2 regions of the Lysinibacillus sp. KU-BSD001 genome follow, and region 1 is predicted to be linked to the other one. Evidence: a T-box and tRNA genes for the amino acid it is inferred to sense, from the RefSeq annotation. Region 1 holds a T-box; the other holds one or more tRNA genes.
The links. A T-box is a leader RNA that pairs with one kind of tRNA and senses whether it is charged. The one in region 1 lies ahead of AAGS61_RS07045 (valine--tRNA ligase), so its partner is inferred to be a tRNA-Val.
Positions count from the first base shown of each region.

Region 1 (3,430 bases):
CGAGTATGAATAAATCCCTCCTTTATGCATACGGTGTTGCAAGGAGGGATTTTTTTGTCGCAAATAATGGATTGGCACGTAGAAGAAGTATTTAAGTTTCCGCTTGAACTTGGAAGTGTGAAAGAGAGTAAATCAATAAACGTCCGAGTCAATTGGGAAAAAGAACAACTAAATAACGCAATTCGCATACAGGGCATCTATCATATAACAGCAAAAGTACAATTTGGATTAGAAGCACAACCGCAATCTGCTGAAGGTACGTTCATTGAACATATTGATTTAGCAGATGATGAAGGTTATTTCGAATATGCTTTGCCATTTAGATTGGAACTACCAAATATAGAATTGAAAGATTTACGAGTAGAAGATATTCAAACAACATGTCAAGATGTACTTCGTATAGGATGGCAAGTCGTTTGTGTGTATGAAGAGTTAACGGTAACAGACGATGTACAAGATGAAACGTTGTATATAGAGGAACCGAAATTAGAATTGAAAGAAAGTACAAATGCAAAAGTGAAAGAAGAACCTAGACCAGAAATTGTAGAGGCATTTGTAGAGTCACCTATGGAACAGTTGGTGGAAGAATATGTTGAAGAAACGGTAAAAGAATCGACAGGATTTTTGTTTGAATTAGAGGACAGTTATCGCAAACAATCTGTTCCTTTAAATAATATCCGCCAACAGTAGATAGGCTAAAAGTGCTAAAATAGCGAGCAAAATCATATCGCCTGTTGTGGGTACAATAAGTGTGCGGATTGCTTGGAATATGGCTACTGGTAATATGATGTGTCTACAGTAAAAACGTGTTTTACGAAGCCACTTTGGCAATAAATAAGGGTTATAATTTCGCCTCATTTTTATAACTTCCTTTCGTTTTAAAATCGACTATCCGCTGCTGTGGATAGTCTTTTTTTAATAAGACTGTTTTATAAAGGTTATAAAAGAATCACTGATGAAACTTGTGAAAATAAACAAGCATATTTAGTCAAAAGGTTGTTCAAATCAGCATAAAAAATGAACCTGTGAAAAATTATATGAATGATTTAAGTAGATTATGGCAACGACTATAATAGTTGTGAATTTTGACGGTGAATGATTCGATAAAAAGCTGTTATACAAATTATAGAGAGGTCATTATAGTCTATTCTTCGACATGTGTTTACGACACAACAAGTAAAAAGTTGAATGCTTATGTAAGCATGATGGCAAATCGCTTCGATGAACCTTATATATTTGTAACTTAGCTTGAAAATCATGCATAAATTGTTTACAATAGCAGGTAGCTAAATATTTGATGCAGTGAATAGGAAGAGTAAAAAACAGGTAATGCTAGCAGAGAGGGAACGGTAGCTGAAAAGTTTCCGCATGAGCGTTTTTGAATGTAGCCTAGGAGCAGCCTTTATGAACTAATAGTAGTAAAGAGCCGGTTAAACACCGTTAACGAATGAAGTGCCAATGTGGCAGTGAGCTTAGCAAAATGCTAGCGCTTGACTCAGCCTATTTGGAAGTAAAGGTGGTACCGCGATCTAACTCCCTCGTCCTTTTATAGACGATGGGGGTTTTTTATTTTCTAAAGGAGGAAACAACATGACAGAAATTACAATGCCGACAAAGTACGATCCACAAGGCACAGAAGCTGGTCGTTATGAATGGTGGTTAAAAGGCGAATTTTTCAAAGCACAGCCAGAGAGTGGGAAGGAGCCATATTCCATCGTCATTCCACCGCCAAACGTAACAGGGAAACTACACCTTGGCCATGCTTGGGATACAACATTACAAGATATCATTATTCGTATGAAACGTATGCAAGGCTATGATGCACTTTGGTTACCAGGGATGGACCATGCGGGGATTGCAACACAAGCAAAAGTAGAAGAAAAATTACGCGGTGAAGGTGTTACACGTTATGACCTTGGTCGTGAGAAATTCCTTGAAAAAACATGGGAATGGAAAGAAGAATATGCTTCTCATATTCGCGCGCAATGGTCAAAGTTAGGCTTAGCACTAGATTATTCACGTGAGCGTTTTACGTTAGATGAAGGTTTATCGGATGCAGTAAAAGAAGTATTCGTAAAACTGTACGAAAAAGGTTTAATCTACCGCGGTGAACGTATTATTAACTGGGACCCAGCAGCTAAAACAGCATTATCGGATATCGAGGTAATCCATAAAGAAGTAGAAGGCGCATTTTACCATATGGAATACCCATTAGCAGACGGATCTGGCAAATTACAAGTAGCAACAACACGTCCAGAAACGATGCTTGGGGACTCTGGCGTAGCGGTTCACCCAGAAGATGAGCGCTATAAACATTTAATCGGAAAAACAGTTATTTTACCAATCGTTGGTCGTGAAATTCCAATCGTAGCAGATGATTATGTAGATATAGAATTTGGTACAGGTGTTGTAAAAATGACGCCAGCACATGATCCGAATGACTTTGAAGTGGGGAATCGCCATAACTTAGAGCGTATTTTAGTCATGAACGAAGACGGGACGATGAACGACTTAGCCGGCAAATATGCAGGTATGGATCGCTTTGAATGCCGTAAGCAAATCGTAGCAGACTTACAAGAACAAGGTGTGCTAATTAAAATTGAGCCACATGTTCACCAAGTCGGTCACTCTGAGCGTTCGGGTGCAGTAGTAGAGCCGTATCTGTCGGCACAATGGTTTGTAAAAATGGGTCCTCTTGCGGAGCAGGCTCTTGCGATGCAGGCGGAAGAAGAAGAGAAGGTAAACTTTGTACCTGCTCGCTTTGAAAACACATATAATCGCTGGATGGAAAATATTCATGACTGGTGTATTTCGCGTCAATTATGGTGGGGGCATCAAATTCCAGCTTGGTATCATAATGAAACAGGTGAAATTTACGTTGGGAAAGAAGCGCCAGCAGATGCAGAAAACTGGACACAAGATGAAGACGTCCTTGATACATGGTTCTCATCCGCTCTTTGGCCGTTCTCAACAATGGGTTGGCCAGATACAGAAAATGAGGAATTTAAGCGTTACTATCCAACGAACACATTAGTAACAGGCTATGATATCATTTTCTTCTGGGTAAGCCGTATGATTTTCCAAGGAAAAGAATTTACGGGCGAGCGTCCATTTAAAGATGTCCTAATTCATGGGTTAGTACGTGATGCAGAAGGGCGTAAAATGAGTAAATCATTAGGTAACGGTGTTGACCCAATGGATGTCATTGACCAATACGGTGCAGATTCGCTACGTTACTTCTTATCAACAGGTTCATCACCGGGTCAAGACTTACGTTATTCAACTGAAAAAGTAGAGTCTACTTGGAACTTTATTAATAAAATTTGGAATGCTTCTCGTTTTGCACTAATGAATATGGAAGGCTTAACGTATGAAGAAATCGATTTAACAGGTGAACTATCTGTTGCAGATAAATGGATTTTATCGCGCT
Region 1 is NZ_JBDQZI010000003.1:360,512-363,941, forward strand. Features, by position in the region: gene AAGS61_RS07035 (hypothetical protein) at 55-690, shown strand; gene AAGS61_RS07040 (hypothetical protein) at 667-858, opposite strand; T-box leader at 1,294-1,549, shown strand; gene AAGS61_RS07045 (valine--tRNA ligase) at 1,591-3,430, shown strand, end outside.

Region 2 (3,430 bases), on a different contig from region 1:
CCTTTATCTGCATACGAATTTTCATTTCCCCAAAATATTGAGGCTATAAAAAAGCCTAATGCTAATAATACAAGAACATAATATTTCCTCACCACTTCACATCCCGCCAAATAATCTATTTACACCGTATTATCTGTGGATTCATAAAAAAAATGCTTTTATTTTTAACTCTTCATCAAAATGTGTACTTGATTTCACATTTCCCCTCGTCGCCCATGCTTTGCTCCATGTACTTGTATTTCTTTAAGACAGAGCAGATTGTGGCGTTGCGCGATTAAACTTATTACAAAAATTAAGCTATGTAGGTTTTTACTTTTGCACTATAGGGAAATGAGATATCTTCCTTTTTAAACCTTTAAATTCTAAGGAGCTATGAATAATTCAGGTTGAAATTGCTCCCTTCCTCAACATTTTTTTCTAATACGAAGCATCTCAATTCTACTAAGGTAGGTGATTCGAAGAGCATTTCCAACCCTATCAATACGATTGGCGAAAGAATCTGCTTTTGCTTAATTATTTAGCAAATCAATTTTAAGAATAATTATTGATTGGATGAATACCCCCTCTATTTTCTGCAACTACACATATAATAGGCTATAAAAAGGAGGTGTTTTCATGGGTAACTATGGAAACTGTAACTATGGTAAAAGTAATGGTTCATCATTCGTTTTAATCGTTGTCCTATTTATTCTTCTAATTATTGTCGGAGCTACTTTCATGTATTAACATAAGCATCTGTTGCTAGCTATGATCGTCATTCCTCACCTAATTTTGGTTTAGGGTCACTTTCCATCGAGTGGCCCTTTCAATAGTTTCCTTCCTCAAATTCACCGTTTGCTACATCCTGCAAGTGCTTTTATGACAAGTCGGACCAAACCCTGGCTCGATACTTCGTCTACCAGCTGCGTGTTTTGAATTTCTTTTCACCGAGAGCGATAATATATACATCTTCCCCCGTAATTATGTCGAAGCATAGTCTTGGTAAAACGAGAACCTTTTTGAATCTGCTTTAAATAATTGAGTTTTATGGATGTAGTCCTACAAACCTATCGATTTCTTTTTGAACATGTGGATGATATGCAGTGGTAAGGATGCCGAAGAAGATGATGCAGCTGCAACAGATACATTTAATAAATTGTTTTGAGGCAAAAAAAGAGTTTTTTTAAATTCGTCACTCGTTCGTCACTCGAAGGTTAAAAATCCATGTTTTAAAGAAAATAAAAAAAGCCGAAACCCCTTGATACGAAAGGGTTTCGGCGATATGGTCCCGACAGGGTTCGAACCTGCGACCCCCACCTTGTCGAGGTGGTGCTCTCCCAGCTGAGCTACAAGACCAGAGTATTTGTAAATAAATACTAACATAAAAGGCTACTAATGAAAAGTAGAAAATCGCATTTTTTGAAAATAAAATTTCCTCTTCCTCTTTTAACGACTTTAAATTTAAAAACATAAGACATGAGTTTAAGCTCATGCCCTTTTCTATAAAGAAAACACCCCGAATTGGTCAATGTCATCTTTCACTATTTCAGCCATATCATTTATCTGAAATGTCATTTTTACTCTCTAAATAGCTAAGAAAATCAGCTTTCTCTATGACATTCAGTATACATTTACACTGTGTCTCGTGTTCAATCTTTTGCAGCTCTAAAGGAAATTGCTCATCTACATGCAGCTTCATATATGACAGCTTTTCTTGTGCCTTTTGTGAGCGTATATTATGAATCGTTGCCCCAGCAAACACATAATCTAAATTCAAATGTAAAAAGGCCTCTTTTAAAATAGCCTCTTTCGCTAACTCGTTATACCCCTTTCCCCAATAGGCAGAGCCAATCCACGTGCCGATATGGGCAGTTTTCTTCTCTAGATCAATCGATTTTAACGTAATGACACCAATTAATTCCTTCGCCTCGTTTAAAATCACCCTTGATAGTTGCTTCCCGATTTTTTCCTGCACAACAATAAATTGAATAAATGACTTTGTTCCTTCTAAAGAGCATTGCTCATCTGTTAAGCCTAGCGCCGCTTTAATCTTTTCATCGGACGATAGGTTAGACATGCTTTCTGCAAATTTTAAATGATGATTTACTAATTGTATTTGTACCATCTCTTCATCTCCCATCAACCTTTTTCTCTATTTTCCTGAAATGCTATTGCATCTCTCTTGCTTGCTGATTAGGCGAAAAACAGTGATATTTATTGGATATTAGAACGTAATACTATCAGAAAGATACTATTTTGTCATCTACATGTACAAAAATCGTGCCTCCTAATAGCTATTACATGTAAATACGCTTTCATGAATGATTTTATGCGTTTCATCCGTATTTTTACGTGGGAAATAATCATGAAAAAAAGGAAATGTGCTCGCTTTCAGAACACATTTCCTCTTCCTATTCAAAATCGGTTGGTAGCTGGTGGATTATTGAATATATTCTTCGCTCATGAGCATATCCTTTAGTAGCTCTGTCGGAATTTCGAATTCCACAATTCCCATATAGCCAGGTGCTACTTCGTATTTATCAAACACAACGACAAGCTTGTTGTCTGCTGTAATATAGAAGTTTTGATCGGGTTTAATTGTAGTAAAGGCATAAAATACTTCTTCGTCAGGAATGCCTCCGCCTTTTATCCAGTACACTTTTTCTTGATTCGATGCTAGCATCTCCTCACGCATTTGTCCTATAACATAATCGCTGATGACAGAGACATATCGATCATCTTTAAATAAACTTGGTAATGTCAGCACGATTTCTTTTTGTTTATCGATTGTATCGTAGTGCATGACTGTTGAAGAAGAACCGACTGTTTCGACTACATAACGACCGATCGATAACAGTTGTTCGGTATCAGTTGCCACAACGTAGCCGCTGTCTACACCTAAGTGTCCCCCATTTGCTTGCTCCATGCCTTTCATATCTTGTTGGAACTGCTCGTATAGCGCTTTGCCTTCTGCTGCGTATTTTTGATTTAATGCATTAATCTCATCCGAGCTACCAGTAATTTTCGGCACATCGATATTCGCTGAATATGTGTCCTCTTCCGTCTCATAATGGACAAAAGTTAATACTTCCACAACACTACCCAGCACGGGAACATCCACTAATGCCCGCGCCATTGTCGGACTCATATTCACACTAGCTGTAAATAAAGCGGCCGCGGCTGCTACACCTAACAACCATTTAGGCGCTCGTTTTTTACGCCCCTTTTTTAAGCTCGCTTCGACAACAGCATCTAAATTTTCCGGAATCGGTATATTGCGATATTTTTCCTCTAATTTCTTTAACTTGTCCATCAGAACATCTCCTCTTTCGTTAATTGAATTTTAAGTAACTTTAATGCTTTGTAGATTCTGGATTTAATCGTATTGACATTCGTATCTAATATGTGCGCCACATCCTCGATTTTTAAATCTTCGAAATAGCGTAAAATT
Region 2 is NZ_JBDQZI010000005.1:28,298-31,727, reverse strand. Features, by position in the region: gene AAGS61_RS09210 (polysaccharide deacetylase family protein) at 1-92, opposite strand, end outside; gene AAGS61_RS09205 (YjcZ family sporulation protein) at 616-726, shown strand; tRNA gene AAGS61_RS09200 (tRNA-Val) at 1,263-1,335, opposite strand; gene AAGS61_RS09195 (GNAT family N-acetyltransferase) at 1,535-2,104, opposite strand; gene AAGS61_RS09190 (RsiV family protein) at 2,420-3,292, opposite strand; gene AAGS61_RS09185 (RNA polymerase sigma factor) at 3,292-3,430, opposite strand, start outside.
Region 2: it encodes a tRNA-Val, which carries the amino acid that the T-box ahead of AAGS61_RS07045 (valine--tRNA ligase) is inferred to sense. The anticodon was not compared.